Regions from separate parts of the Cytobacillus sp. ABV4_503 genome, predicted to be linked through region 3. Evidence: predicted binding sites of a transcription regulator. Region 3 holds the regulator's gene; each other region holds the start of a gene.
What was found. The regulator Rex, encoded in region 3, represses fermentation and respiration genes when NADH is low (regulators of the CRP and FNR family bind a similar motif). The targets are predictions, from matches to a motif close to TTGTGAAATATTTCACAA.
Positions count from the first base shown of each region.

Region 1: the regulator Rex is predicted to act here: its motif matches at 2,024-2,041, upstream of ACXAD1_RS23315 (AtpZ/AtpI family protein).
Region 2: the regulator Rex is predicted to act here: its motif matches at 5,855-5,872, upstream of pflB (formate C-acetyltransferase).
Region 4: the regulator Rex is predicted to act here: its motif matches at 1,956-1,973, upstream of ACXAD1_RS24060 (L-lactate dehydrogenase).

Region 1 covers NZ_JBSWTH010000001.1:4,671,874-4,680,110, reverse strand. Annotated here, with positions in the region: gene ACXAD1_RS23320 (S8 family serine peptidase) at 1-1,909, shown strand, start outside; gene ACXAD1_RS23315 (AtpZ/AtpI family protein) at 2,211-2,432, shown strand; gene ACXAD1_RS23310 (ATP synthase subunit I) at 2,438-2,812, shown strand; gene atpB (F0F1 ATP synthase subunit A) at 2,834-3,547, shown strand; gene atpE (F0F1 ATP synthase subunit C) at 3,623-3,835, shown strand; gene ACXAD1_RS23295 (F0F1 ATP synthase subunit B) at 3,985-4,506, shown strand; gene ACXAD1_RS23290 (F0F1 ATP synthase subunit delta) at 4,503-5,039, shown strand; gene atpA (F0F1 ATP synthase subunit alpha) at 5,064-6,572, shown strand; gene ACXAD1_RS23280 (F0F1 ATP synthase subunit gamma) at 6,658-7,515, shown strand; gene atpD (F0F1 ATP synthase subunit beta) at 7,771-8,237, shown strand, end outside.
Region 2 covers NZ_JBSWTH010000001.1:2,118,415-2,126,651, reverse strand. Annotated here, with positions in the region: gene ACXAD1_RS10665 (nicotinate phosphoribosyltransferase) at 378-1,835, shown strand; gene nadE (ammonia-dependent NAD(+) synthetase) at 1,863-2,684, shown strand; gene pflA (pyruvate formate-lyase-activating protein) at 2,735-3,463, opposite strand; gene ACXAD1_RS10650 (glycine radical domain-containing protein) at 3,557-3,922, opposite strand; gene pflB (formate C-acetyltransferase) at 3,813-5,780, opposite strand; gene safA (SafA/ExsA family spore coat assembly protein) at 6,076-6,702, shown strand; gene ACXAD1_RS10635 (cupredoxin domain-containing protein) at 7,114-7,566, opposite strand; gene ACXAD1_RS10630 (helix-turn-helix domain-containing protein) at 7,715-8,237, shown strand, end outside.
Region 3 covers NZ_JBSWTH010000001.1:710-8,946, forward strand. Annotated here, with positions in the region: gene tsaE (tRNA (adenosine(37)-N6)-threonylcarbamoyltransferase complex ATPase subunit type 1 TsaE) at 14-469, shown strand; gene tsaB (tRNA (adenosine(37)-N6)-threonylcarbamoyltransferase complex dimerization subunit type 1 TsaB) at 466-1,170, shown strand; gene rimI (ribosomal protein S18-alanine N-acetyltransferase) at 1,189-1,638, shown strand; gene tsaD (tRNA (adenosine(37)-N6)-threonylcarbamoyltransferase complex transferase subunit TsaD) at 1,638-2,666, shown strand; gene ACXAD1_RS00040 (ABC-F family ATP-binding cassette domain-containing protein) at 2,895-4,817, opposite strand; gene moaC (cyclic pyranopterin monophosphate synthase MoaC) at 5,008-5,490, shown strand; gene ACXAD1_RS00050 (redox-sensing transcriptional repressor Rex) at 5,518-6,162, shown strand; gene ACXAD1_RS00055 (YdiK family protein) at 6,184-6,387, opposite strand; gene ACXAD1_RS00060 (CPBP family intramembrane glutamic endopeptidase) at 6,434-7,159, opposite strand; gene groES (co-chaperone GroES) at 7,477-7,761, shown strand; gene groL (chaperonin GroEL) at 7,822-8,237, shown strand, end outside.
Region 4 covers NZ_JBSWTH010000001.1:4,827,868-4,834,327, forward strand. Annotated here, with positions in the region: gene ACXAD1_RS24055 (L-lactate permease) at 1-857, opposite strand, end outside; gene ACXAD1_RS24060 (L-lactate dehydrogenase) at 892-1,821, opposite strand; gene yeiL (transcriptional regulator YeiL) at 2,190-2,861, opposite strand; gene ACXAD1_RS24070 (MFS transporter) at 2,941-4,122, shown strand; gene ACXAD1_RS24075 (hypothetical protein) at 4,185-4,322, opposite strand; gene ACXAD1_RS24080 (GNAT family N-acetyltransferase) at 4,373-4,807, opposite strand; gene ACXAD1_RS24085 (helix-turn-helix transcriptional regulator) at 5,065-6,027, opposite strand; gene ACXAD1_RS24090 (GyrI-like domain-containing protein) at 6,132-6,460, shown strand, end outside.

The DNA of each region.
Region 1 (8,237 bases), 4.7 Mb from region 3:
CAGAGGCTTTTATGATAGAAATAATCAGCGCCTCACAGGCAAAGGTGTGAAAGTAGGCGTAATCGATACCGGCATCGATTATAATCATCCCGATTTACGAAGGAGCTATGGCGGCGGACGTGATCTGGTGGATAATGATAAGGATCCGATGGAAACAAAGGCTGCCGGGGGACAAGGCACACTGCACGGCACTCACGTCGCGGGAATCATTGCTGCAAATGGCAGAATTCAGGGGGTCGCACCAGAAGCAACCATTATCGCCTACAGGGCTCTCGGACCAGGCGGCAGCGGAACAACAGAACAGGTGATAGCTGCCATCGAACAGGCAATAAAGGATAAAGTTGATGTGTTAAACCTTTCCTTGGGAAATAACGTAAACGGACCTGACCTTCCAATAAGCATGGCCCTGAATAAAGCAGTTGAAAAAGGGATAACGGCTGTCACTTCATCGGGCAATTCGGGCCCAAATATTTGGACGGTCGGTTCACCGGGCACTGCGTCGAAGGCCATTTCTGTAGGAGCCTCTACACCAACAATAAAGGTGCCATTTTTAAGCTTAGGCGGGCGGGAAATTCGTCTTGATTTACTGCAGGGCTCAAAGGATTGGGAATTTGACCGTTCCTATGAAATCACCTATGGCGGACTGGGGCAGGAGGATGAATTGAAAAATGCCCAGGGGAAAATTGTATTAGTGGAAAGAGGGGAACTAACCTTTACAGATAAAGCCGTCCATGCTATGGAAGCAGGAGCAGAAGGGATTATTATTTTTAATAATACAAAAGGCAGGTTCTTTGGCAATCTGGACAGTGGAGTTCCAATTCCGGTTGCGGCGGTATCAAAGGAAGAAGGAGAGGGCCTTAAGAAGCTTATTAATGAAGGAAGACTCCTTGCCCGGACAAATATAATAGAAGAAAGAGATATACTGGCTGACTTTAGCTCACGGGGACCCGTAACATCCACATGGGAAATCAAACCGGATGTTGTGGCTCCTGGAGTCGCCATTAATAGCACCATTCCTGGCGGATACCTGCCGCTGCAGGGGACGAGCATGGCCGCTCCGCATGTTGCAGGAGCGTGTGCCATCCTGAAACAGGCTCATCCTGAATGGGGGCCGGAACAGATTAAGGCAGCACTTATGAACACCGCTATGCTTCTTAAGAATACAGAAGGACAAACATATAGAACTTATGAGCAGGGAGCAGGCAGAATCCAGCTTGATCAAGCGCTGAAAGCAGAAACGCTTGTCCTCCCGGCTTCACTGCAATTTGGGAAATTTCAGATCGCGGACAGGCTGCATGAACACAGCAGTTTTATAACGGTTGAAAATATAAGTGAAAAAACACAGACCTATTCCTTTTCCGTACCCTATAAAGACCAAGGCATCAATTGGGAAATGCCCATAGCGTTTCAACTTAACCCGGGTGAAAAGAAAAAGGCGGAAATCAAAATGTCTGCAGATCCTACTCTTTTAAAGAAAAAAATCCATGATGGGTACTTGCTGATGAAGGCAGGTGCCGAAACCATCAGGATTCCATATCTGTATGTGCTTGAGGAGCCGGATTATCCAAGGGTTATGGGATTCGGGCTGGGCAAAGGAGATAAGCCGGGCACGTATCGCTATGAAGTGTATCTTCCTGGCGGAGCAGAAGAGTTCGGAATTGCCTTGTTTGATTCGGAAAGCCTCCGGTTCATGGGATTTTTGGACTGGAAAAGAAATGCTGGCAAAGGACAGCTGCTGCAGGAAATTCCTGCAAATAAGCTTCCGGGGCCAGGGCTGTACCTTGCAAAGGTATTTGCCAAAAAAGCCGGAAAGGAAGATTGGATTGAAACTTATCTCTTTGTGAGACCGGATGGGCAGCTTGGGGACCCGGAACCATTGGCTAATAACAAGAGCTGGCTAAGCAGGTGAGACCTAAGAATAAAGCGCTTTCAGGAGCGATGCAGAAACTCGCTCCTTTTTCAATAGAAATCCGAAATTTAAATGTGATAAATATGTGAACATACCATATTTTTACCTTTTTGTTTGTGAACTTTTTCACTCCAAACGCATTGACATTGACAAAGCCCTATTGTATGCTTACAAAGGGTAAAAGATGATAGGGTTTTCAAAATATTTTTGCAGACATATTTCCCACTTCTGCATGATGTTAATGTGATTAATTATGGCCTCAAAACCCACTTACCATTCTCTTAAGGGAGGATGCGTTTTTATGCGTCAAAATGACCGCAACCCATTTAAGGCGATGGCCTTAATGTCCGCCATTCTTTCTCAGTTAGTAGGTTCCACGCTCATTGGCATTTTCGCCGGAAGGTGGTTTGACAGCAAGGCAGGAACAGAGCCGTTATTCCTATTAATTGGCTTGTTCATTGGACTGGGCGCCGGGATATACGCCATGCTTCGCTTAATCCAACATTTCTTCACAGGAGAATGAACATCATGCCGGAAATCAAAGTAACTTTTCAAAGACAGCGAAAATACATATTCCTTTTGTTGTCTGTATACGTTCTCGGCTGGGGTTTTACACCATATCAATCTATTTTTCTGGGCTTGATCTTTGGTACAGGCTTGAGTCTGTTCAATCTGTGGCTGATATCACGAAAGGCGCTGCAGTTTGGAGAGGCAGTCGAGAGAGGCGAGAAGGTGCGTTCACTTGGAACGGTATCCAGAATGGCTACAGCAGTTTTTGCTGTCATGATCGCTTTGGAATATCCTGATAAGCTGCATCTGATCAGTGTGGTATTTGGATTAATGACATCCTATATTGTCATTATGATAGATTATTTTCTTCAATCTTTTCAATTACGTAAATAGCGGGAAGAGAGGTGAACACTATTGCATCATGAAGCTCCTATAGTGGACTTTTTAGGATTGAATTTTAACTTATCAAACGTACTGATGATTACAGTGGCAAGTGCTGTTGTTTTCATTATTGCTTTGCTTTCAACCCGTCGATTGGCCATGAAACCAACGGGGATGCAAAATTTCTTCGAATGGATTATGGATTTTGTTAAGAATATCATTAACAGCACGATGGACTGGAAGACAGGCGGAAGATTCCATATCCTTGGATTAACCCTGATCATGTATATCTTTGTTTCAAACATGCTCGGACTTCCGTTCGCAATCACTTATGATCACACTTTATGGTGGAAATCGCCAACAGCCGATCCTGTTATCACATTAACATTAGCGGCAATGGTTGTTGGGCTTTCGCATTACTATGGCGTAAAGCTTAAAGGAGTAGGAGAATACGGCCGTGATTTTATCAGGCCAATGCCTTTCTTGTTCCCATTGAAAATCATTGAAGAGTTTGCAAACACTCTGACGTTGGGACTTCGTCTATACGGTAATATTTATGCAGGTGAAATCCTGCTGACATTGCTTGTCGGAGGACTGGCTCACGCCGGTGTAGGCGGAATGCTTGCAGCAATCCTGCCGACACTTGTATGGCAAGGATTCTCGATCTTTGTCGGATCTATCCAGGCATTCATTTTCTGTATGTTAACAATGGTTTATATGGCACACAAAGTGAGTCATGACCATTAATATATACCTGTTCATTTCATGGACAAAACATTTTAAACAAATAAATTTTTATACAATTTAAGGAGGAACTCAATAATGGGTCTTTTAGCAGCAGCAATTGCAATCGGTTTAGCAGCACTAGGTGCCGGTATCGGTAACGGTCTTATCGTATCAAAAACAGTTGAAGGTATGGCTCGCCAGCCAGAAGCTCGCGGTATGCTTCAAACTACAATGTTCATCGGGGTTGCGTTAGTAGAGGCTGTTCCGATCATCGGCGTTGTTATCGCGTTCATGGTTATCGGCGGTTAATTAATACTGTACCAATCGTTCTAAATGGCGAAGATCATTCCATGAACCTTCGCCATTCCTTTATGTTTTTTTACCGTAAAACTAATTCGGAATCATGCATATGACTCCGTTTCATAAGTGGAACAACTCTTGAAGGGAGTGAATCGAGGGTGTTAACAAACAGTCTAGTATTAGGCGCTGCAGGCGGCGGTTTTAACGGCGGGGACATTTTGTACCAGCTGATCATGTTCATCATCTTGTTGGCATTGCTGAAAAAATTCGCGTGGGGTCCTTTAATGGGCATTATGCAGCAGCGTGAAGAGCACATTGCCAGTGAAATCCAAGCGGCAGAAGAAAGCCGTACAGAAGCAAAAAAACTTTTAGAAGAGCAAAGAAGTCTTTTAAAAGAAGCACGTACAGAAGCACAGGGCCTTATCGAAAATGCGAAGAAACAAGGCGACGTGCAGCGCGAGGAGATCATTGCGGCTGCCCGCACTGAGTCTGAACGCATTAAGGAATCTGCTAAGCTTGAAATCGAGCAGCAGAAAGAACAGGCGGTTGCCGCTATCCGCGAGCAGGTCGCTTCATTGTCTGTCCTAATTGCTTCCAAGGTTATTGAGAAGGAATTAAGCGCAGCTGATCAAGAAAAGCTGATCAATGAATACATTCAAGAGGCAGGAGAAAAGCGATGACGGGCTCCACAGTAGCAAAGCGCTACGCGTTGGCTCTTTTCCAGCTTGCGAATGAACACCAGCTTCTTGACCAAATGGAAGAAGAGCTTCGTGCAGTGAAAGAAGTAGTAACGAATAACTCAGATTTAAAGTCTGTATTGAAATCTCCAAAGCTTTCAATTGAGAAGAAAAAAGAGATTTTAAAAGACGCATTTGCATCTGTGAACACGTTTGTACTAAATACGTTAATGATATTAATTGAACGCCACCGCGAAGATCATATCTCTGATGTGGCAGATCATTTTATAAGCCTTGCGAATGATAAAAAAGGGATTGCGGATGCGAAAGTATACACTGTTCGTCCGCTGACTGAAGCAGAGAAGGAAGCATTATCTGTGTCATTTGCAGCTAAGGTTGGAAAAAAATCACTTCGTATTGACAATATAGTTGATACTAACTTGCTCGGCGGCATCAAGCTTCGAATCGGAAACCGGATTTTCGACGGCAGCTTGCGCGGGAAGCTAGAGCGTCTTGAACGTCAATTATTAGGCTAAGATTCGTAGATAGGGGTGAAACTCATGAGCATCAATGCTGAAGAAATCAGTGCGCTGATAAAAAAGCAAATCGAAAACTATCAGTCGGAAATTCAAGTGAGTGATGTAGGTACGGTTATCTCTGTTGGTGACGGTATCGCTCGTGCTCATGGCCTCGACAATGTCATGGCTGGAGAACTTGTTGAATTTTCAAACGGCGTTATGGGTATGGCACAAAACCTTGAAGAAAATAACGTCGGTATTATCATTTTAGGACCATTTACAGAAATCCGTGAAGGCGATGAAGTACGCCGTACGGGCCGCATCATGGAGGTACCGGTTGGTGAAGAACTGATCGGCCGCGTAGTAAACCCTCTTGGACAGCCAGTAGATGGCATGGGACCAATCAACACAACTAAATCACGTCCAATTGAAAGCCCGGCACCAGGTGTTATGGATCGTAAATCCGTACACGAGCCGCTTCAGACAGGTATCAAGGCGATTGACGCTCTTGTGCCAATCGGCCGCGGACAGCGTGAGTTAATCATCGGTGACCGTCAAACAGGTAAAACATCCGTTGCAATCGATACGATCCTGAACCAAAAAGATCAGGATATGGTATGTATCTACGTGGCAATCGGACAAAAAGAATCTACAGTTCGTAATGCAGTAGAAACACTTCGTAAGCAAGGTGCCCTGGATTACACAATCGTTGTAACAGCATCTGCATCACAGCCTGCTCCAATGCTATACTTAGCTCCTTACGCTGGTGTAACAATGGGTGAAGAGTTCATGTACAACGGCAAGCACGTTCTTGTTGTGTATGATGACTTAACAAAGCAAGCTTCTGCTTACCGTGAGCTTTCATTGCTATTGCGCCGTCCTCCAGGCCGTGAAGCTTATCCAGGGGACGTATTCTACTTGCACAGCCGCTTGCTTGAGCGCGCTGCTAAGCTAAGCGATGCGAAAGGTGCAGGTTCAATCACTGCGCTTCCATTTATCGAAACACAAGCAGGAGACGTTTCTGCATATATTCCAACAAACGTTATCTCAATCACTGACGGACAAATTTTCCTTCAGTCAGACCTATTCTTCTCTGGTGTACGTCCGGCGATCAACGCAGGTCTTTCTGTATCACGTGTAGGTGGATCTGCACAGATCAAAGCAATGAAAAAGGTTGCAGGTACACTGCGTCTTGACCTTGCTTCATACCGTGAACTTGAATCATTTGCCCAGTTCGGTTCTGACCTTGATAAAGCAACACAGGCTAAACTTAACCGTGGTGCCCGTACAGTAGAGGTTCTAAAGCAGGATCTTAACAAGCCGCTAAAAGTTGAGAAGCAGGTTGCAATCCTTTACGCTCTAACTCGCGGTTTCTTAGATGACATTCCTGTACAGGATATTCGTCGTTTCGAATCTGAATTCCTTTCATGGTTAGACCATAACCGCAAAGATTTGTTAGACCATATCGTGACTACTAAAGAACTTCCTTCTGATGACGATATGACATCTGCGATTAACGACTTTAAGAAAACTTTCGCAGTATCCGAATAATGGAGATTGCCTGGATGGGGAAGTGCTCCCCATCTAAGCAGCTCAATTCGGTTCTGACAAACTTGTATAAGGGTGGTGAGAACCTGTGGCATCATTACGCGATATAAAAAATCGTATTACTTCTACGAAGAAAACGAGTCAAATTACTAAAGCAATGCAGATGGTATCGGCTGCGAAAATGAATAAGGCAGAAATGAATGCAAAGTCATTCGTGCCTTATATGGAGAAAATCCAGGAAGTTACGGCATCCATCGCTTTGGGAAGCAAGGATGTATCACATCCAATGCTGACCAGCCGCCCTGTCAAGAAAACTGGTTACCTGGTAATCACGTCTGACCGCGGACTTGCGGGAGCTTATAACAGTAACGTTTTGCGGAATGTCTACCAGACGATTCAAAAGCGCCATAAATCACCGGATGAATATGCAATCATTGCGATCGGACGTGTTGGCCGCGACTTTTTCAAAAAGCGCAATATGAACGTCATTCTGGATATCGTTGCCGTTGCAGACCAGCCAGCATTTGCTGAAATCAAAGATATTGCCAGCAAAACAGTTGGCATGTTCGCTGATGAGACATTTGATGAATTATATATGTACTACAGCCATTATGTCAGCGCGATTCAACAGGATGTAACAGAGAAGAAGCTTCTTCCGCTTACGGATATCTCCAGCTCGAAAAAGCTTACATCTTATGAGTTTGAACCTTCCGCTGAAGAAATTTTAAAAGTATTGCTGCCTCAATACGCTGAAAGCTTAATCTACGGAGCGCTTTTAGACAGTAAGGCAAGTGAGCATGCTGCAAGGATGACGGCTATGCAAAATGCAACGGATAACGCTAAAGACCTTATCAATTCACTAAGCTTAAGCTATAACCGCGCACGTCAGGCAGCCATCACGCAGGAAATTACCGAAATCGTCGGCGGAGCAGCCGCGTTAGAATAATAATGAAAAGCGGAAGCGCCTCGATCCAACGAACGCAGACTAAAACCGCCACGTCCTGTGGCAACGTCTGCATGACCCGCATCCTGCGGGCCTCAAGCATAAGTCAAGCCCTGCTGGAAGGTGTTCTTTCCTTCCGAAAGGGATTGGCTTATGACCTCGAGGGGCTTGGCGCTGAAGCTAGACAAATGAAAAGCGGAGCTGGCAGGTGGAGTTGTTGCCTGCTCTCCATTATGTAAAACGAACGGAGGGAAAAAGATGAACAAAGGACGCGTTCTTCAAGTTATGGGTCCGGTTGTTGACGTAAAGTTCGAAAGCGGCCAGCTTCCTGAGATCTATAATGCATTGACTGTTACAAATCCTGCGCGTAACGAATCTGAAGTTGACATCAACTTAACCCTTGAAGTTGCCCTTCATTTAGGTGATGATACAGTACGTACCATTGCAATGTCTTCTACTGACGGCTTACAGCGCGGAAGTGAAGTTGTTGACACTGGTGCTTCAATCTCTGTACCAGTAGGTGATGTAACACTTGGACGTGTATTCAACGTACTTGGTGAATCAATCGACTTAGATCCTGCAATCCCTGCAGATGCCCGTCGTGATTCTATCCACAGAGAGGCTCCTAAGTTTGAGCAGCTTTCTACTGAAGTAGAAATTCTTGAAACTGGAATTAAGGTAGTAGACCTTCTTGCCCCTTACATTAAAGGTGGTAAAATCGGTCT
Region 2 (8,237 bases), 2.1 Mb from region 3:
TGCGGAGGGCAGAAAGTTGGTGATTGCCGTAATCGGGAAATGCAGTCCGACAGTCCGAGGGAATATTCCTGCTCATATTTCAAAATAACATTTCAGCGTGCGACACTCGGGAAATAATTCCAAAGTGTTATAACAGGATAATATCACTGTTCAATATAACGAACAATTGAAGAAGAATGTGTAAAAAAATCCTTAATGGGTAAATAACTGTATGACTTGAGGCTGAAAAATTTGATTAAGGTGATAAACTTCACTACTATTAAAATAATAGCCAAATTTTTCATCTATTTAAGATGATAAAATATTGAATGGGGGATTATAGCAGATAACAGATTTTTAATAGGAATTGTTATATTTGTCACAGGAGGTTTAAGATAATGCAGAGGGAATTTGCGGATGATAGTATAGCCTTGCATACTGATTTGTACCAAATAAATATGGCACAGACTTACTGGGAAGACAACATACATACTAAAAAGGCGGTCTTTGAAGTGTTCTTCAGGAAGCTGCCTTTTGGCAACGGCTATGGAATTTTTGCCGGCCTGGAAAGAGTTATTGAGTATATAGAAAACTTCAGATTTACAGACACTGATCTGCAGTACTTAAAAAACGAATTGAACTATGAAGAAGGTTTCCTCGAATACTTGAAAAACATGAGGTTTTCAGGGACCATCAAATCAATGGAAGAAGGTGAGCTTGTATTCGGCAATGAACCAATTTTGCGTGTAGAAGCTCCCCTGGCTGAGGCCCAGATTATTGAAACTGCTATTTTGAATATCATTAACTATCAGACATTGATTGCTACAAAAGCAACTCGAATCAGAGAAGTAATTGGCGATGGAACAGCCATGGAATTTGGTTCAAGAAGAGCCCATGAAATGGACGCAGCCATCTGGGGAACAAGAGCAGCCTATATCGGCGGCTTTGATGCCACATCTAACGTTAGAGCAGGCAAGAAGTTTGGCATTCCGGTTGCAGGAACCCATGCCCATTCATTTGTTCAGGCTTACCGGGACGAGTATACTGCTTTTAAGAAATATGCCCAGACCCATAAGGACTGCGTTTTTCTCGTCGATACGTATGATACCCTTAAATCAGGAGTACCGAACGCAATTAAAGTGGCAAAGGAGATGCAGGGTCAAATTAACTTTAAAGGTATAAGGCTTGATAGCGGGGACTTGGCTTACCTTTCTAAAAAAGCAAGAAAAATGCTGGATGATGCAGGTTTTCCTGAAGCAAAGATTATTGCGTCAAATGATCTGGATGAATACACCATCATAAACCTGAAAGCTCAAGGGGCGAAAATCGATATTTGGGGCATAGGCACAAAACTCATTACAGCGTACGAGCAGGCTGCATTAGGGGCTGTTTACAAACTCGTTTCAATAGAAGATGAAAATGGCAAAATGGCTGACACGATAAAAATAAGCGGCAACCCGGAAAAAGTGACAACTCCCGGATTAAAGAGGGTTTATCGGATTATTAACAGAGATAACCATAAATCAGAAGGGGACTATATTGCGCTGGATCATGAAAATCCTCAAGCTGAGCAAAAACTTAAGATGTTCCATCCTGTTCACACGTTTATAAGCAAGTTCGTTACAAATTTCGAAGCCAGGGAGCTGCATAAAGTGATATTTCACGAAGGCAAGCTTACCTATAAAATTCCATCTTTAAAAGAGATGCAGAAGTTTGCAAAGGATAATCTCAATGTATTATGGGATGAGTACCGCCGTTCTCTGAATCCGGAGGAATACCCAGTCGACCTTAGCCAAGAGTGCTGGGATAATAAGATGAAAATGATCAGCCAGGTGAAAGAAAATATAAATGGCTGAAGCTTTAAGAAGAGGGAGGAACCTGCAATGAATCTGCAAAAAGAAATTATGGAAAGTTTAAATGTAAATCCGACTATCAATCCAAAGGAAGAAATAAAGAAAAGAATTGAGTTTCTAAAGGATTATCTTGTTAAAACAAATGCAAAAGGTTATGTATTAGGCATAAGCGGCGGCCAGGATTCCACTCTTGCCGGAAGACTTGCGCAGCTTGCGGTTGAAGAGCTTCGAAAAGAAGGGAAGGACGCAACATTCATCGCAGTCCGCCTTCCGTACGGCGTTCAGCAGGATGAGAAGGATGCACAGCTTGCCCTTTCCTTTATTCAGGCCGACAAAGAAGTGGTCTTTAATATTAAAAATGCAGTCGATGAAGTGAAAACCGAGTATGATCGAATAATTCCGGAAGAACCGCTGAAGGATTATCATAAAGGCAATGTTAAAGCCCGCATGAGAATGATTGCCCAATATGCCATTGGCGGCCAGTATGGCTTGCTGGTCATCGGCACGGATCATGCTGCAGAAGCAGTGACTGGATTCTTCACAAAATATGGCGATGGCGGCGCAGATGTCCTGCCGCTGTCCGGACTGACAAAAAGACAGGGAAAAGCACTTCTTAAAGAGCTTGGGGCAGAGGAAAGACTATACTTAAAAGTGCCTACAGCAGATCTTCTTGACCAGAAACCCGGACAGGCTGATGAAACTGAATTAGGTATCTCATACGATGAATTGGATGATTACCTTGAAGGAAAACCAGTAAGTCCGGAAGCGGCAGAAAAAATCGAAAAACGCTACCTGGTATCAGAACACAAGCGCCAGCTGCCTGCATCCATGCACGATAATTGGTGGAAATAAGCATTTATCACAAAGAAAAATCAGTTCCAGCAATCGGAACTGATTTTTTTTCATTGTCCTGTAAGTATGTGATAAGCCCATTCTGCCATTTCCTCACTTGGCGGCTCAGTATCCTTCAGCGGATATTCCAATCCGAGTGCTTCCCATTTATATACACCAAGCTTGTGATAGGGAAGAACCTCAATTTTTTTCACATTATTTAAATTTTTAATGAAACGCCCAAGCTGTTCCAGATCACGTTCATCATCAGAGATTGAAGGCACAAGCACGTGGCGGATCCACACTGGCACCTGATGATCAGACAGATACTGGGCGAATTGGAGGATATGATCATTTGTAAGACCTGTCAGTTTTTTATGCTTATCCCTATTAATATGCTTTAAATCCAGCAGCACCAGGTCCGTATAGTCCAGAAGCTCTTTCAGCTGCTTTTGAAAAAACGGGGAGGTGGAGTAGCTGCCTCCCGATGAATCTATTGCAGTGTGAATGCCATGTTTCTTGCATTCTTTAAAAAGTTCTATAAGAAAAGGAATCTGAAGCAAAGGTTCACCGCCGCTAACTGTAATGCCGCCTCCGGAAGCAGCCAAAAAAGGGAGATAGGATTGCAGATCATTCATGATTTCTGAAATAGATATTTGTTTCCCTGACCCAATTTCCCAAGTGTCCGCATTATGGCAAAATTGACAGCGAAGGAGGCACCCCTGTGTAAAAATGACATATCGAATGCCAGGCCCATCTACTGTACCAAATGTTTCAATTGAATGAATATTGCCGTACATCAGCATCTTCCTTTCCAAATGCAGCCGGCGCAGCAGCAGCACCATTGCTCAATCTTTTTTTGAAGAGAGGGCCTCTTATAAAGGCCCGCCATCCTATTTGTTACATTGAATCATGGAATGTTCGATTGATAACGTCAAGCGCTGCTCTTTAGTCAGCTTAATGAAGTTCACAGCATAGCCTGATACCCTGATGGTCAACTGTGGATATTCTTCCGGATGTTCCATGGCGTCCAGAAGCGTTTCTTTATTGAATACATTTACATTTAGGTGATGTCCTGACTTTATGGCATATCCATCCAGTATAGATACCAGATTGCGGATACGGCTATCAGCATCCTTTCCGAGTGCTTTAGGGACAATGGAGAAAGTGTTGCTGATGCCATCCAGCGCATGTTTGTATGGCAGTTTTGCAACAGAAGACAGGGAAGCAAGCGTTCCTTTCGTATCTCTCCCGTGCATCGGATTTGCTCCCGGGGCGAACGGCTCGCCGTCCATCAGGCGTATTACCTGTTTTCTTTCCATACACTACATTGGATGTAATGGTTAATATAGACATCGTATGCATAGAGTTTCTGTATGTCGGATGCTTGCGGAGCTTTTTCATAAACCGTTCAACCAGGTCTATAGCTATGCTGTCAACGCGATCATCATTATTCCCGTATTTCGGAAAATCTCCTTCTGTCATAAAATCAATCACTAGCCCGTTCTCATCACGGATTGCCTTAACAGTTGCGTATTTGATCGCACTCAGTGAGTCGGCCGCTACACTCAGACCCGCAATGCCAGTGGCCATCGTTCTAAGAATTTTGGAGTCATGCAGAGCCATTTCGATCCGTTCGTAGCTATATTTATCATGCATGTAATGAATGATATTCAGCGTATTAATATAAAGATCTGCCAGCCATTCCATCATTAAATCAAACTTCGCCATCACTTCTTCATATTGAAGGATGTCTGAGGTAATTGGGGCATAGGAAGGGCCGACCTGACGCTTAAGTTTCTCATCCTTGCCTCCATTAATGCTATATAACAGGGCCTTTGCAAGGTTTGCTCTTGCTCCGAAAAATTGCATTTGTTTCCCGATCTCCATTGCAGAAACACAGCAGGCAATTCCATAATCATCGCCATATTCAGGAAGCATGATATCGTCGTTTTCATATTGGATTGAACTTGTTTCTATGGACATCCCGGCACAATATTTTTTGAAGTTCTCGGGAAGCTTGCTGGACCATAATACTGTTAAATTCGGTTCAGGTGCCGGCCCCAGATTATTCAAAGTATGAAGGAAGCGGTAAGAATTTTTCGTTATAAGCGGACGGCCATCAAGAGCCTTCCCGCCAATGGACTCTGTAACCCATGTAGGATCACCGCTGAATAATTCATTATAGTCAGGAGTTCTCGCAAATTTGACAAGGCGCAGCTTCATTACAAAGTGATCGACCAGTTCCTGGGCTTCCTTCTCGGTAAGCATTCCTTTCTGAATGTCTCTTTCTATAAAAATATCAAGGAAAGTCGAGACACGGCCAAGGCTCATAGCTGCTCCATTTTGCTCTTTGATGGCTGCAAGATAGGCGAAGTACAGCCATTGGAAAGCCTCGAGAGCATTTTCTGCAGGCTTTGAAATATCAAAACCATAGCTGTTTGCCAGCTGCTTCAGTTCTTTCAGAGACCTTATCTGTTCTGAAATCTCTTCTCTAAGGCGAATATTGTCTTCCGTCATCACACTTGAGGTTGATTTCAAATCCGCTTTTTTGGCTTCAACCAAGCGGTCAACTCCATAAAGAGCAACCCTGCGGTAATCACCGATTATCCTGCCTCGGCCATATGCATCCGGCAGGCCTGTAATAATGCCGGCTTTGCGGGCAAGTTTCATTTCATCGGTATAAGCATCAAACACGCCTTGGTTATGTGTTTTGCGGTAATCTGTAAATATCTTTTCCATCACTTTACTGGCTTCATAGCCGTATGCTTCACAAGCTGCCACAGCCATTCTGACTCCGCCATATGGCTGAAGAGAGCGCTTAAACGGACGGTCAGTCTGCACACCCACAATTTTTTCTTTTTTTTGGTCCAGGTAACCAGGACCATGTGAGGTGATGGTTGAGACGATCTCTGTGTCCATATCGAGCACTCCGCCATTATCACGTTCCATTTTCGTAAGATCCATCACTTGTTCCCATAATGAAGTAGTAGCTTCTGTTGGCTTCTCCAAAAATGATTCATCCCCAAAAAAAGGTGAGTAATTCTTTAAAATAAAGTCTCTAACATCAATTTCATGTGTCCAGATTCCTTTTTTAAAGCCATTCCAACTTTCCATATTCCTTCACCTCATATAATCAATGTGTATAACAGTTATTACAACTTAACTATACATTCAATATAACAGAGATAATGTGAAATAAATCACAAACTTTTTGAACGTATTGTGAAATAGAGTAAATCTATATTTAATAATGCATATGTGTACTATAAAACCACTCGTACTTTTGAACTGTTATATATATATTGAAAATCCCACTAGAAGAAGAATAAAGAGGAAATCATGAAATTCTTACAATCAGCGCCAACAATTACCTGTTTAATAGAATAAGAGATTTTGATTAAATATAAATATGAAAACACTATCAAAACTTTCATTCATTCTAATGTTGTCTGTCGCACTTGTCTTTGGATTCAATTTCGATGCAAAAGCATCAACAGTACATACCGTTCAGCCAGGGGACACAATGTGGAAGATCGCCCTGAAGTATCAGGTGGGAGTTCCTGAAATCATAAATGCCAACGGGCAGATTTCAAATCCAAACTTCATTTATCCTGGGCAAAAGGTGAATATCCCTACATTATCAAAAGCCACTACCGGTGTTGAAGAGCAGGTAGTTCAGCTTGTAAACCAGGAAAGGGCAAAGTATGGGTTAAAGCCATTAAAATCAAATTGGGAGCTTGCGAGAGTGGCAAGATACAAATCTCAGGATATGATCAGCAAGAATTATTTCGATCACAACTCTCCTACATACGGAAGCCCGTTTGATATGATGAAGAGCTTTGGAATTACTTACAGAACCGCTGGAGAAAACATTGCTGCAGGTCAAAAAACACCTCAGGAAGTTGTAACAGCATGGATGAACAGCGAGGGTCACCGCAAGAACATCCTATCAGCCAATTTCACAGAAATCGGAGTGGGATACGCACAGGGCGGATACTATGGCCACTATTGGACACAGATGTTTATTGGGAGGTAAGAAGAAAAGGGGAAGCGCCTTACCCACGAAGGAACGCAGACTAAGAACGCCACGTCCCGTGGCAACGTCTGCATGACCCGCATCCTCCCAAAAGCTGCCGCTTTTGGTCGTGCGATGATTATGCTGACGAAGCCTTCCTTGTCCTGCGGGCCTCAAGCACAAGACGAGCCTTCCGGAAAGGCGACCTTTGCTTTCTTGAAAGGATTGCCCGAAATGTGGAGGCGACTGCCCAGGGACGACAGGCATAAGACGGTTCCTGTAAGAAGGCGTTCTTCCTTCTGGAAGGAAACGGCTTATAACCCCGAGTCACTAGGAGCCGGAACTAGACAAGCTTGTGACCTCGAGGGGGTAGGCGCTGGAGCTAGACAGTTAAGAAAAGCACCGGATTATCCGGTGCTTTTGCTTTTCGCATTAGTCTACTACAATATAAGCAATCATTGGTCCGCTATTATCCTTATCCGGATGAGTAAGACACACCAGACGGTAAACGCCTTCTTTATCAAATTGAAGAGGGACCACCGTTTCTTCTGCTTTTTTTACCACACCTTTAATATCAGTTCCTTCAATGATGTATGGATGTTCCATTCCATTAACTCCCCAAATCTTCAGATTTACCTTTTCACCTTTTTCAAGAAATATAGTTCCAGGATCCCAGCGATAAGCTTCAATTTCTCTGCCATCAGGCAGCTTGGCTTTAAATTCTCCTGTAACCATATGAATTTCCCGGACTTTTTCGCCCTCCGTCTGGTTGAATACTGTCAAATTATCAGATTTTGAAAAAAACCATACTGATGCAGAAACGATTACTGAAAATATGATGACAAATGCAATAATGCTGCGTTTCTTTAATACAAGAAAAGGCATGCTCATACTCCTTCCTAATTGGTTGTCCCTATATAGATATGCAGGAAGGGCATCATAACTTGTCTACTATTTCTGAGATTTTCACGATAATTTCTTTACATTTGCCAAAATACTATTTCATAATAGAATTAAAAAAGGATGTGGCAGCATGTACAAAGTACTTGTGGCCAATCGGGATGAGTACGATACGAAAGGCATAGAGTGGCTTCTTAAATCATCAATGAACGCATGGCAAGTAGATTCCGCCCAAAATGAATCAGGGCTTATTTATAAGCTTGAAACTTTTCAGCCAGACCTATTGATTTTTGAACTTGATCTGATAAATGAAGAAAGTTATAGTTCTTTCCTTAAAACCATTCAGATCATAGGGCCGGATTTGATTGCCTTAACAATGGAAGCGACCTTTTCACAAGCAAAAAGAGCCATCGACATGGGTGTATCCGATTTAATACTTAAGCCAATTTCTGCAGATACTTTATTAAAATCAGCGAGAAAGATTCATAGACGTAATCAGATGAATAATCGGACTGCTGAACAAAACTCCATTCAGAAAGCTGAAAAAGACTTCAAATATCAGGACTTATTTTTAGAAGGTCATGATTCGGCAGAACCATTTGTATCTATTGGAATAAAGACTGAAAATCCGCTGGAGCTTCCAAAACTATATAAAT
Region 3 (8,237 bases):
GGTGATGAAACATATGAGTCAGTTTGAGTTTATCTCAAAGAAGCCAGAGGATACGATGGCGTTTTCGGAAAGGCTGGGCAGCCTGCTCCAGCCGGGGGATGTCCTTGCTCTGGAAGGAGATTTGGGCGCAGGAAAAACGACATTCACCAAGGGGCTGGCAAAAGGACTTAATATTACCCGTAATGTAAATAGCCCCACTTTTACGATTATTAAAGAATACCAAGGAAGATTGCCCCTGTATCATATGGATGTATACAGAGTTGAAGATTCTTTTGAGGATTTGGGGTTTGATGAATATTTTGAAGGCAATGGGGTCACAGTTGTAGAATGGGCTCATCTAGTTAAAGAACAGCTTCCCGAAGAGTTATTGACGATTTATTTATATCTTGATGATAATGACTCAAGAAAGCTTGTCCTGGAACCCCAGGGAAAAAGATATGAGGAATTGTGTAAGGAGATTATGTTATGAAGGTTTTAGCCATTGATACATCCAATTACCCTTTGGGAGTAGCTCTTCTGGATGGTGATCAGGTTATAGGCGAGTATATTACCAATGTAAAAAAGAATCACTCTGTCCGTGTTATGCCGGCTATTGATATATTAATGAAAGATTGTGGTGTTACGCCAGCTGAGATAGATAAAATTGTTGTTGCGAAAGGACCTGGCTCCTATACAGGCGTCCGTATTGGGGTTACCATTGCAAAAACTCTGGCCTGGACTTTAAATAAGCCGCTGGTTGGGGTATCCAGCCTGGAAATTTATGCGGCTTCGGCCGGCAGATACTTTAATGGCGTCATATCTCCTCTGTTTGATGCACGAAGAGGGCAAATATATACTGGCCTGTATCAATATAAGGAAGGAAAATTAGAGTCTCTTATGAAAGACCAGCTCCTTCTTGCAAAAGATTGGGCATCAATGCTTTCTGAACAGAAAGAGAAGGTCCTTTTAATGGGGAATGATTTGCCTTTACATAAAGAGGTTTTCGCAGAATCCCTTAAAGACCGGGCTGTGTACGCTTCGCCTGCAGAACATAATCCAAGGCCAGCCGAACTTGCCTTATTAGGCAGAGACCGAGAGCCTGAGGAAGTTCACACTTTTGTTCCTAATTATATTAGGATTGCGGAAGCTGAAGCTAATTGGATAAAAGCAAACCAAGAAAAAAAGCTATAGTGATGAGGAAGCGAACGTATGAATAAATCCTTAACTTTCCGTTTTATGAATGAAGAGGATATTGATGATGTTTTGGAAATAGAGCATAAGTCCTTTGCCACACCCTGGAGCAGGGAAGCCTTTTTTAACGAATTAACACAAAATCAGTTTGCTTTGTATGTTGTTTTAGAAGAAGAAAATAAAGTAATAGGCTACTGTGGAGCATGGATCGTCGTGGACGAAGCTCATATCACAAATGTTGCGCTGCTCCCTGAATATCGCGGGAGAAAGCTTGGAGAAGCTCTGATGCGAAAGTTAATAGAGATTGCGTCTGAAATGGGGGCCATCACGATGACTCTGGAAGTAAGGGTATCTAACTTCACAGCTCAGTCCTTGTACCGAAAGCTTGGTTTTCAAAATGGAGCCATTAGGAAGAACTACTATACTGATAATCAAGAAGATGCTTTAGTAATGTGGGTGAATTTATAATGAAAAAAGATCAATGGATCATGGGAATTGAGACAAGCTGTGATGAATCTGCTGTTGCCATCATTAAGAATGGCCGTGAAATCTCAGCCAATATAGTTGCATCCCAAATAGAGAGCCATAAACGTTTTGGAGGAGTAGTTCCGGAAATAGCTTCCCGCCATCATGTTGAACAGATAACGATAGTGCTGGAAGAAGCATTATATAAGGCTGGCATCACATATTCTGATCTTTCAGCAATTGCTGTGACTGAAGGACCTGGCCTTGTAGGCGCGCTGCTGATCGGGGTTAATGCCGCTAAAGCGGTTGCTTTTGCTCATGGTATTCCTCTTGTAGGCGTGCATCATATTGCTGGACATATTTATGCCAATCGATTGGTTGAAGAAATGGAATTTCCATTACTATCCCTGGTAGTCTCTGGCGGACATACAGAACTGGTCTATATGAAGGAGCATGGCCATTTCGAAGTGATTGGAGAGACAAGGGATGATGCTGCAGGAGAGGCATATGATAAAGTTGCCCGGACATTAAATCTGCCATATCCAGGCGGTCCTCACATTGACAGACTCGCTCATGAAGGGAACCCAACGATTCAGCTGCCGAGAGCATGGCTGGAAGAAGGTTCATACGACTTTAGCTTCAGCGGCTTAAAATCTGCCGTTATCAACACTGTTCACAATGCTGAGCAGCGTGGTGAGGCCATTGTGCCGGAAGATCTTGCCGCAAGCTTCCAGGAAAGTGTTATTGATGTCTTAGTAACGAAAACAGAAAGAGCCGTTGAAGAATATCGGGTGAAGCAGCTGCTGCTCGCAGGCGGAGTTGCGGCGAATAAAGGACTTCGGTCCTCTTTGGAAAAGAAGTTTGGGGGCAAAGCGGATATAAAGCTTATTATTCCTCCATTATCTTTATGCACAGATAATGCAGCGATGATTGGTGCAGCAGGAAGTGTGCTGTTCGAAAAAGGACAATTCGCCGGCCTTGATTTAAATGCCAATCCCGGTTTAGACATCACTATCCACAATGATAAATAAATTAGTAAAAAGTCCCCGACCGAAGAGGGGACTTTTTCTGTGGATAAAATCATTTATTTCAGAATTTTATGTTGATTATGTGGATAAAATCAGTTCGTTTTGTGGATAATGTGGAAAAGTCTGTGGAGAGTATATATAACTGCGTTTTTCTTGTGTTTATCTCTGTGGATAATAAAAAAGACTGGCAGTGACTATTCTACCAGTCTAAAAGTTATGAATTTTCCTTTATTAATCATCAGCTAAAAGTGCCCATTCTTCCATCAACTCTTCCAGCTTTGCTTTTGCTTGATCAGTTTCATTTGTAATGCCCATCACTTTTTCATGGTCTTGATAAACATTCGGATCACAGAGAAGCTGATCATTCATATCAATTGCTTTCTCCAATGCTTCTATTTGCTCTTCAATTTCTCCCATTCTTCTTTTTCGCTGTCGTTCGAGCTTTTTGGCTTCTTTATCATGCTGATAATTATTTTTGTCCTGCTTAACAGGTTGTGATGGAGAGGATTCAACTTGCTCATTAAGTGCAAGCAATTCCTCCTGTTCCTGCTTTTTTTCCACATAATAATCATAATCGCCAAGATACTCTGTTGCACCACTACTGGAAAGTTCAACTACTTTTGTTGTGATTCTGTTGATAAAATATCGGTCATGAGATACAAAGAGAATCGTTCCGGGATAATCAATCAATGCATTTTCAAGAATTTCTTTGCTATCCAGGTCCAAATGGTTTGTTGGCTCGTCGAGGATTAAGAAATTGGCTTTCTGCATCATAAGCTTCGCAAGTGCAAGACGAGCCTTTTCACCGCCGCTCAGTGTTGAAACAGTTTTAAGAACATCATCACCAGAGAAAAGAAAGTTCCCAAGTATTGTCCGAATTTCCTTTTCCGGTTTAAGAGGGTATTCATCCCATAATTCGTTCAGGACTCTTTTGTTGCTGGTGAGTTCCGCCTGTTCCTGGTCATAGTAGCCAATTATCACATTGGAACCGTACTGAATCTCCCCAGAAAAAGAAGGGATTTTTTTGATGATGGTTTTAAGCAGAGTGGATTTGCCAATACCATTAGGCCCAACAAGTGCTATGCTGTCTCCTTTTGCCAGTCGCAGTGAAATATTTCCGCTCACTTTCTTTTCATAGCCTATAGCAAGAGAATGAATATTTAAAACCTCATTGCCAGATTGCCGTTCAATGTCAAAGCCAAAAGAAGCCGATTTCTCGTCTCCAAGCGGCCTGTCCATCACCTCCATTCTTGCCAGCTGCTTTCTGCGGCTTTGCGCCCTTTTGGTTGTGGAGGCCCGGGCAAGGTTTCGCTGGATAAAATCCTGCAGCTTAGCGATCTCTTCCTGCTGTTTCTCGAATTCCTTCATTTCTCTTTCAAAATTCGCGGCTTTTTGATCCAGATATGAACTGTAGTTGCCAGGATACTTTCTTATTTGGCGGCGGGAAATCTCGTAAACCTGGGAAACGACCTTATCAAGGAAATAGCGGTCATGGGAAACGATTAGAATGGCGCCATTGTATCCTTGCAGGTATTGTTCGAGCCATGATAATGTTTCAATATCCAGGTGGTTGGTAGGCTCGTCCAGTATTAAGATATCAGGCTTTGTCAGCAAAAGTTTACCAAGGGCCAATCTGGTACGCTGTCCGCCGCTCAATGATGAAATTTTAGTGTCATAGCCCATTGAGCTGAAGTTGAGTCCGTGGAGAATGGAACGGATATCTGCCTCATATTGATAGCCGCCATTTTCTTTGAAATCAACCTGAAGCTTGTCGTATTCTTTTAAGATGCGTTCATAGGCATCAGAGTTATTTAGGATATCAGGGTCTGCCATTTGTTCTTCAAGGCTGCGAAGCTGTTTTTCCTGCTTCTGCAGATGACTAAAAACAGTCAGCATTTCATCCCAAATGGATAAATCTGATTCCAGGCCGGTATTTTGTGCAAGATAGCCAATTGTAACTTCCTTTGGCTTTAAAATCTCACCGGAGTCATATGTCATTTGTCCGGCAATAATTTTCAAAAGGGTGGACTTTCCTGCACCATTGCGCCCTACTAGCGCAATCCGGTCCCTGGTTTGTACTTCAAGCTTTATATTGGTTAAAATGGGATCAGCGCCAAAATTTTTCGCCAGTTGATTGACTTGTAATAGTATCATGTTCTTTCACCTCGGGTATAGAGTAAGTGTAACTCATTCATATATGTTCGGCAATAAAGGAGACAGGACTATAAGCCCTTCTGCAGGGCATTCAATCAAGACAAAAGGCAAATAAATATGTGAGGAACCATACAATGCACATACAAAGTAACAGAAAAATAGTGTATGATTTTGAAGAGAGGTGTTTTGAATGGCGGATTTTACTCATTTTAATCAAGAGGGAAGGGCAAAAATGGTGGATGTCAGCGATAAGCCTGAGACGTCACGGACAGCCATCGCTCAATCAAGTATTGCTGTTAATCAGGAGATATACGAGAAGATAACATCCAACTCCATGAAAAAAGGGGATGTACTCGCTGTTGCACAAACTGCAGGCATTATGGCGAGCAAGAAAACATGGGACATTATTCCGATGTGCCATCCGCTGCCGCTAAAGGGTGTGGACATTTCATTTTCATGGAAAGCGGAATCGGAAGAGTATGTTCTTATCATTACTGCTTCTGTAAAAACGAAGGGAAATACGGGTGTGGAAATGGAAGCGTTAACAGCTGCTTCGGTCTGTGCTCTGACCGTATATGATATGTGCAAGGCTGTAGATAAAGGAATGGTGATTGGGCCAACCTTTTTAATAGAGAAAACAGGCGGAAAAAATGGAGACTTTAAAAGAAGTTAATTCATCATAAGAAATGGGGATGGACGAATGGCCAATGAACCAATTAAGATACCGCAGGCAACAGCTAAACGGCTGCCTTTATATTACCGCTTTCTAAAAAATCTTCACTCATCAGGCAAACAAAGAGTCTCTTCAGCAGAATTGAGTGAGGCGGTAAAAGTGGATTCTGCTACAATCCGCCGCGACTTTTCGTATTTTGGTGCGTTAGGGAAAAAAGGATATGGGTATAATGTGAATTACCTGCTGAGCTTCTTTCGGAAGACTCTTGACCAGGATGAGCTGACTAAAGTAGCTTTGGTCGGGGTAGGCAATTTAGGAACAGCCTTTCTTAACTATAATTTTCTTAAAAATAATAATACTAAAATAGAAGTAGCTTTTGATGTTGATGAGAGTAAGGTTGGCACGAAAATCGGCGATGTGCCGGTCCATCATATGGATGACCTTGAAGAAGTTATTGTAAATAATAATATTCAGGTGGCAATTTTAACAGTGCCGGCACCGCCTGCCCAGTCTATTACCGATCGGATGGTGAATGCGAAAATAAAAGGAATCCTAAATTTTACACCTGCGAGGCTCACTGTGCCAGCCTCGATTCGTATCCATCATATCGATCTGGCAGTGGAATTGCAGTCACTGGTTTATTTTCTGAAAAATTATCCTGAAGAAGTGTAAAAAAATGAGCCTTTTGCGGGCTCATTTTTTCATTTTATTTTTCAATTTAAAATGCAGGCCAACCATCCGCAGACCGGTGCCAAAATCGAATGTGGCAATTATGATCAGAAAATAAGTAAAGAAACCCCAGGTTTCTTCACGCTGGATATTCTGTATTGCTATAAAGGTGAAAAGGCATCCGAGAAGGATGTAAATAAAGCCTGAAAACAAAGGTGTGCTTCTCATCAAAATCCCCCAGTAAATTTAAAACTCTGCACAGCATTCCACTAAGCTAGAAAAAGCTGATAAAGCTCTGCATTTTTTCCATTTCTTCTAACCATTTTTGCATATTATCCTGATTCAGCTGGATAACTGCAACAAAGGTGTTCATCGCCACATGGGCAAAAATCGGCACAATAATCCGCTTCGTCTTGACGTATAAAAAGGCAAAGGTGAACCCCATTGCCGAGTACAGCAGTACATGTTCAGGCTCAAAATGGGCAAGTGCAAAAATGACTGAGCTGATCAGGGCCGAAAGGAAGAAGTTGAAGCGCTTATGGAGAGAACCGAAAATAATTTTTCTAAAGACGATTTCCTCAAGGATTGGCCCGATGACCGAACTGATTAATATAACGATTGGCGATGCCTCAATGATCCGGATTATCTGCTGCGTATTTTCAGATCCCATTTCAATGCCAATCATATTTTCAATGCTTGCAGCGGTGGCTTGAGCGATCAGGGCCAAAAATATGCCGCCTATTGCCCAGCCCACTGAGCTTGCTGCGGGAGATGCATCCCTATCCAGGCCTCTTTTCATCTCTTTTCTTAATAATAGAAGCGTAATGATCAGTGTGACTGTAAAACTGATGACAAGCCAGTAGGCTACAGCCAGGATCTGCATGTCTTCGGGATTCTGTCCAAGGGCATCTGCAATAAATAACACAAGCGGAACGCCAAACAAACTGGACAGCTGCATAGCAATATAAGCTATTAATATAAACCAATATTCCTTCTTCAAAATGTTATACTCCTTAATCTGAATGTTGGAAAACAAGTCCTAAAGCCATTGTACTCTTAAAAAGGAGCGGGTTTCAAATATCAGCATCAAAGCAGCAAAATACCATGTTTAAAGTGAAGAGCTTCGAAGTATACTTAAGTGGTTGTCTGTGTCGAAAAATAGCGTGTATCGGCGGATGAAATTTTTTCTAAAAAATTTAAGCTTCACCCTTGCAAATAGATATAAGATTCATTAATATAATAATTGTGTTAGCACTCATACAGAGAGAGTGCTAATAAATAAAAATATTTACATATTATTTGAGGAGGTTGTTTCACTTGTTAAAGCCACTAGGTGATCGAATCATTATCGAGCTTGTTGAAACTGAAGAAAAAACTGCAAGCGGCATCGTACTGCCGGACACTGCTAAAGAGAAGCCTCAAGAAGGTAAAGTTGTAGCTGTGGGAACTGGCCGCGTTCTTGAAAATGGCGAGCGTGTTGACCTTGAGGTTGCTGACGGCGACCGTATCATCTTCTCAAAATATGCTGGTACTGAAGTGAAGTACGAAGGCAAAGAATATTTAATTTTACGCGAAAATGACATTCTTGCTGTAATTGGCTAATCGCCATCAAGCGAAGATTATTAAAAGATAAAGCTAAAATTTTTGAGGAGGTTTTTATCAATGGCTAAAGAGATTAAATTTAGTGAAGAAGCTCGCCGCGCGATGCTTCGCGGTGTGGATTCCCTTGCAAATGCGGTAAAAGTAACTCTTGGACCTAAAGGACGCAACGTGGTTCTTGAGAAGAAATTCGGTTCTCCATTAATCACTAATGATGGTGTGACAATCGCAAAAGAAATCGAACTTGAAGATGCTTTTGAAAACATGGGTGCAAAGCTTGTTGCTGAAGTAGCAAGCAAAACAAACGATGTTGCCGGTGACGGTACAACAACTGCAACTGTTCTTGCTCAGGCAATGATCCGTGAAGGACTTAAGAATGTAACTGCAGGCGCCAACCCTATGGGCATCCGCAAAGGAATCGAAAAAGCTGTTTCTACAGCTGTTGAAGAGTTAAAAGCTATTTCAAAGCCAATTGAAAA
Region 4 (6,460 bases), 4.8 Mb from region 3:
TGTTCAAATTGACACTCTTTCCCATTGAGCAAAAAGATATTCTTTGGTTTCCATTTTTTCAGAAATAACGCTAATACACCCATTGCTAATAAGGAAGGAATAATATCAGCAAGCTCTGGTCCCATCAATACGGTAATGATTGCTTGTGTGACGGTGTAAACCCCAGCTGTGATCAGGATAGCTGGGAATACTTCCTTGATTCCCTTAAATCCGTCAATGAGCCATATCAATAAAAAGGGAATGGTAAAGTTAATAATCGGCAGTGTCAGAGCTGTCATGATCGACACATCCATAGATGTGACACCTGGAATACCGAACGTATCGACAATGCCGACCGGTATTCCAATCGCACCAAAGGCGCCTGAGGCACCGTTTGCGATGAGACAGAGCATCGCTGCCTGTAAAGGCTTGAAGCCCAGTGACACTAACAGCACGGCACAAATGGCAATCGGTACGCCGAAGCCGGCAGCGCCTTCGAGAAAGGCATTAAAACAGAATCCGATCAGCAGAAATTGAATGCGCTGGTCCTGGGAAATCCCTGCGATGCTTCCGCGCAAAATATCGAACTTGCCGGATGCCACCGAAATTTTATATAGCCATACAGCCATGACAATAATCCAGCCAATCGGCCAAATTCCTGCCGCAGCACCTTGAATAACACTTCCCGCCGCTTCTCCGAAGGGCAATTTAAAAATAATAAGTACGATAAAAAAAGTAACAGCTAAGTTTACTAGCGCTGCATGGATACCCTTCATTTTTAATACCGTCAGGCAAAGCAGAAATAAAAGGATCGGGATGGCTGCCACAAGGGATGAAACTGCCAGGTTATGAAAAGGATTGAACGTTTCCACTAACATATGATCTGCCCCTTTGGTCTAGGATGTCAACTCGCTATAATGCTGAATTCTGAATGTCTTTTAAGGTTTGAACAGATTTGGCAAGCTTCCTTTTTTCATCCTCGGTCAGTGACAGCTCCACAATGTTCTTCACACCGTTTCTGGTAATCACAGATGGAATCCCGACATAGACATCACGATGGCCGTATTCTCCTTCTAACAGTGCGCCAACCGGCAATACTACATTTTCATTTCGCAAAATGGCTTTTGTTATTCGGACCAGCCCCATGGCAATCCCATAGTAGGTTGCACCCTTTGCGTTAATAATTTCATATGCAGCATCCCGGACCTGGACAGCGATCTCTTCTTTTCTTTCTTCTGTTAACCTCTCAGCCACTGGGGTTCCGGCAATATTTGCGAAGCTCCATACCGGAAATTGAGAGTCGCCATGTTCACCGATAATATACGCATGAACACTAACGGCTGCTGTATCAAATTCCTTGCCCAATAAATAACGGAATCTAGCAGAATCCAGGATAGTTCCAGACCCAATAACTCTTTCTTTAGGCAGGCCGGAGAATTTCCAGGTTGCATAAGATAAGATATCGACTGGATTTGCTGCCACTAAGAAAATGCCATTAAATCCTGATTCCATAATGCTCTCTACAATGGATTTGAAAATTTTAACGTTTTTATTTACGAGATCCAGGCGGGTTTCTCCGGGTTTTTGTGCCGCCCCTGCACAAATTACTACGAGAGCGGCATCCTTACAATCCTCATAAGAACCATATCTAATCGTCATAGCTGATGGGGCATAGGTAATGCCGTGGTTTAGATCCATGACATCTCCTTTTGCTTTCTCTTCATTTAAATCGACAATGATTAATTCATCACATAAGCCTTGATTTAATAACGCATACGCATAACTTGATCCAACGGCTCCATTACCTACTAGTACTATTTTGTTTCCCAATGTTATATTCATTTTGATTTCCCCCAATATCTATTTGTGAAATACTTCACATGATTTCGTAAAAAAAATTGCACTCATTCTAATTTCGTTTTTTCTAATTGTGAATTAGTTCACATTTAATCACAAAAAATAATTGATATAATCATTTGTGAAATACTTCACAATAAAAATATATCAATATTTTTGATTTCGTGCAAGTCTTTGCTCAAACTTTTTATAAAAGCACTGTTCCCTATAAGCTGCAGCATAAACAGGGGCTGGCACTTATCATTATTTAATAATTTCTCCCGGGATTCATCCAGTTTGTCCCGATCATAGTTTCTGTATAAATGCCTTGTCCTGCCCGTAATTCTCTGTTCTATTGAATTTCTGAATAAAAATCACTCATTCTTCAGCACATCAGCAAGCCTGTGCAGAGCGTCTGTCTGCTGAATATGGTAATGGCGCCCTTCCTTCTGCAGGTACCCTTTATCACAAAACTGCACAAGAACATGCAATAAGTGGCGATAAGATACCCCTAAATAGTCACAGACGGTTACATGTTTCTCTTTATAAACATCCCCATCAGCCGTTTGCAGAATGAAATCCGCCAGCCGGTTTTCAAGCGGAAAGGAAAGACTCTGTGAATACTTTTCGGCCATTTTTGTGGCTTTCACACTTAAAAACTTGGTGAGCTCGCGCAGAAAGGTCGTATCTTCAAGCAGCCTTGAGCGGTAGTGATGCAAAGGAATCGCAAAACAGATCGTCTTCGTTGAGGCTTGAATCCCCTTTGTATAGTACACTTCATGTAATAGTTCCATTTCCCCGATATAATCATGGACATTAATGATATTGATCAAGGAAACCTTTCCATTTTGATACGTAACGTAAATTTTAGCTTTTCCCTCGATGACATAATACAAGTAATCCGGCCTCATGCCTTCGCGAATAATCCACTCATCCCGCTTATATTCGCGTACTTCCATAAACTCCTCAATCGGAGAAGAAAATAAATGCGAAATGGAGTGTTTCTCCAGGTATTGCTGCCTTTTTTCCTGTTTATAAATTTCCATTCTCCACCTCAGAATATGAGATATCTCATATTATTGTACGAATCTTCCTGATATCATGCAAATATCGGAGGGATACTTAATGAATACACAGAGCTGGATGGGCAGACAGTTTTTCAGTTTCTTTATGACATGGGGCGTTTTTCTGCCCTATTGGACAGGGTGGCTGATTCATATAAAAGGAATGACCGTTTCACAGGCGAGTTTGATCATGAGTCTAGGTTTGGCTATACGGGGACTTTCTACACTCTTTGCCTTTCCCTATTTATCAGGAAAATTCAGCAGTAAAACCCTGCTTAACGGGATGGGAATCGGCACACTGATCGCCATTCTCTGCTATATCCCGGCCAATTCTTTTTCAAGCCTGCTATTGGTAACGCTGTTTTTACATTTCTTTTACCCTGCTTTGATGCCTGCATTGGATAGTGCTGCGGGCATTCTCGTACAGAGTAAGCAATTAAGAGATTACGGAAGGAGCCGCTCCTGGGGATCGATCGGATTCGTCGTATCCGGCATGATTCTGACATTCTTCACAGGGGCACTTGGGGACGAAGCCATATTCTGGGCACTTCTGCTCGGCGTTCTGGTATTTTTAAGTCTCGGTTTCATGAATACGCCTGCAGTTTTATCTGAAAAGCCAAATGCCGGCGAGGCAAAAGGGGCCATAATGAAATTATTCAGCATCAAACAATTCGGCCTGGTGCTCGTCATAGTCATTTTACTGCAGGCAGCACATGCTTCTTATTACAACTATGGCTATATTTATTTGCAGGAAATTCAGGCTCCAAAATATTTAATCGGCCTGATCATTAACATTGCCGTGATTACAGAAATTCTATTCTTTTTCATTGCCGACCGGACTTTCCGCAAATTTTCAATCGGCTCATTACTGGCATTGGCAGCATTGGGCTCAACCGCACGCTGGATACTCGTATTTGCCTTTCCGCATGTGATGATGTTTGCGGTTGCCCAGACACTGCATGCCTTTTCATTTGCCATGGCACATTACGCCTTTATGAAATATTTAATTAAATACGTTCCGCATGAACAGGTGCCAATTACACAAGGGGTATATTCTGCCCTGGCACTTAGCTGGAGCACAGCCATCTTCACGATTTTTGGCGGGTATTTATATGAAATGGAACCAAGATACGCGTTTATGGGAATGGTGGTTTGTACGATACCAGCGGCGCTGCTTGCATTCGTTTACCGGAGATTGGAAGGGAAGAATAAAGGGACGGAAACCAGACAGCTGGTGATCTGAACTGGGGACTGGCCTTTACCGAAATAAGTGGAATTATGAATGAAAAGTGCCTGATCCCCGGATTAGGCACCTGTAATTTTCGATTGAAGGGATTCTGGCAGCAGCTGAAAGAACAGACCTTGATACTTAAGATCTAGCAGGCCCGCAATCAGCAAAATAAAAATTATGAAGAATATAATCCATGTTTTATTTTTTTTCAACAATTGGTCCACCTCCATGAATAAGAGCTCCTCAGCAGGAGCTCTTTTGATTAATACGTTAGTTTATAAACGATTTCCCCATCAATTACCCTGCCATCTGCTTCAAAGCCCAGTTTTTCATACAACCCCTTCGCCAGATTGTTTTCAGGCTCAAAGCTTAAATAGATCACCTTATGCTCCTGATCCTGCTTAATCCGCTCAATCAGCTTCTCCATGGCCGCTTTCCCGTATCCTTTTGACTGATGCTTTGCATCAATCATCAGGCGGTAAATCCAATATTCCTTATCATCGTAATCCATGCAGTACATCGTAAAGCCCACTAACACATCAAAATAATAAATCGCTAAGCAAATACATTCCGGAAAGGCTTTTGCCTGTGCAAGCGAAAACACATTTGGCGCGACAAACGACTTCTGTTCTTCTGCTACACGCAAATCTATGACATCGAGGAAATTATGCCTGTCTATTTCTCTGAATTCAATCATGTGATCCCCCTGAAAGCAATTTTCTGGTACCTTGGTGCCTCCCCATACTTTAAAGAGTTCGAGTCAGACACCATGTTATAGATTCGCTGCTTCCACATAGAAATCCTTCCAGCCATGACTATGTTGAGGTATGCCATTCAAAGTGCCAAACAGACAATGAGACTCTTAATGGGCACCTGGATGATATGTCTAATTTTCGTATTGTGCCTTGTAATTCTATAAGATCTGGTAAATTGGCAGGTTTTATCTTACTCTTCTTATGGACAGAATAAACTTAATCTTTCTTGCAAACCTTCTAAGATTTCTTCCGGCATCTCCCTGACCTTGATATCCCCTCCGAGGAAAAGCAGCCAATTGGTCATTTCGGTCAGCTCTTCTGAATTATTGACATTAATAAATGTCTTTAGAACGGCTGTTGTTTGGTAAGGATTTGTATAAGAAATGGATACTTTTAAAGGATGGTATTTTTTGAACTGGGCAATGGCCTGTGGGCCGAGTTCTAGGACAATATTGATTACTTCCTCCTGCTTGCTTATTTTTTCTAAAATGTTTTTTCTGCTTGCTCTTTTGCTCACAGGATATGGTTCGACATTGGTGAGATTGTCCACGGGGAAAATTTGTTTCTTTTCTTCCTTTAAGTCAAAGCCTTCAATCAGCCAGATGCTTTTTTCACGATAAAGGTGCAAGAGATAAATTGGATAAGACCTGATTCCCTTCTCTTCATTGATGGTGATCAATAAATAGCTATCCAAAAGAAGGGTTTGGATGAGTTTTTCCAGCATCGGATGAGGGAGATCCGACAGTTCAAGCAGGTCGGGATTATTGGGGTTAGTCCCTTCAAACAGCAGGATTTGATTTAATAGAACCAGGTCTTCCTGCTGGTTTTCTGAGATGAGGCCGAGCAGTTTTTCAGCCAAAGACTGACGGCTCTTTAGATAGGGGAGCTGCTGATTTCTTGTAGCCATAAAGGCAATGAACAGTGCTTTGATTTCATTATCGGTAAAGCGGACAGTGGGCAGGACAGAATTATTCATAACAAAATAACCACCATCTCTTCCAACTTCAGCGACAAGCGGCATCCCCATGGCTTCAATTTCCCGAATATCTCTAATAGCCGTTGAACGGGAGATGTTAAATTCCCGCATGATTTCAGAAATAGTAAAATGGGCGCGGTTATTGATATACCGCATCATCACATTGATCCGTTTAACTTTTTTCATCGGCTTCTCCTAAACAGTATCATTTTTTGACATGATTTAACGTTATTATAAACTTATCAAATGGGCAAATCATTTGAAATGATTAAAAAAGGATGGGTTTGAAAATGGCAAATTATACTCTGGAAGAAAAAGAAAGCTTTACCGTTCTAGGCATCGGAACTGAATTGAAGAGCGATTACACTGACTATGCCGGCATCAATAAGGAAAAGGCGGACTTTTGGCAGGCAGTTAAACAGGATGGCAGGCTCGATAAATTAAAAGCTGTAGCCACAAATGATTACATTTTTACCGTAAACGAAGCCGTAAATAACAAGATGATGCATTATGCAGGCGTCATGACAGATGAGTCGCTTCCAGAAGCATCCAGACTGATCCAATTCCCTAAAGGGGAATACATCGTTGTTAAAGGGGAAGCCGAGACATCTGAAATGTT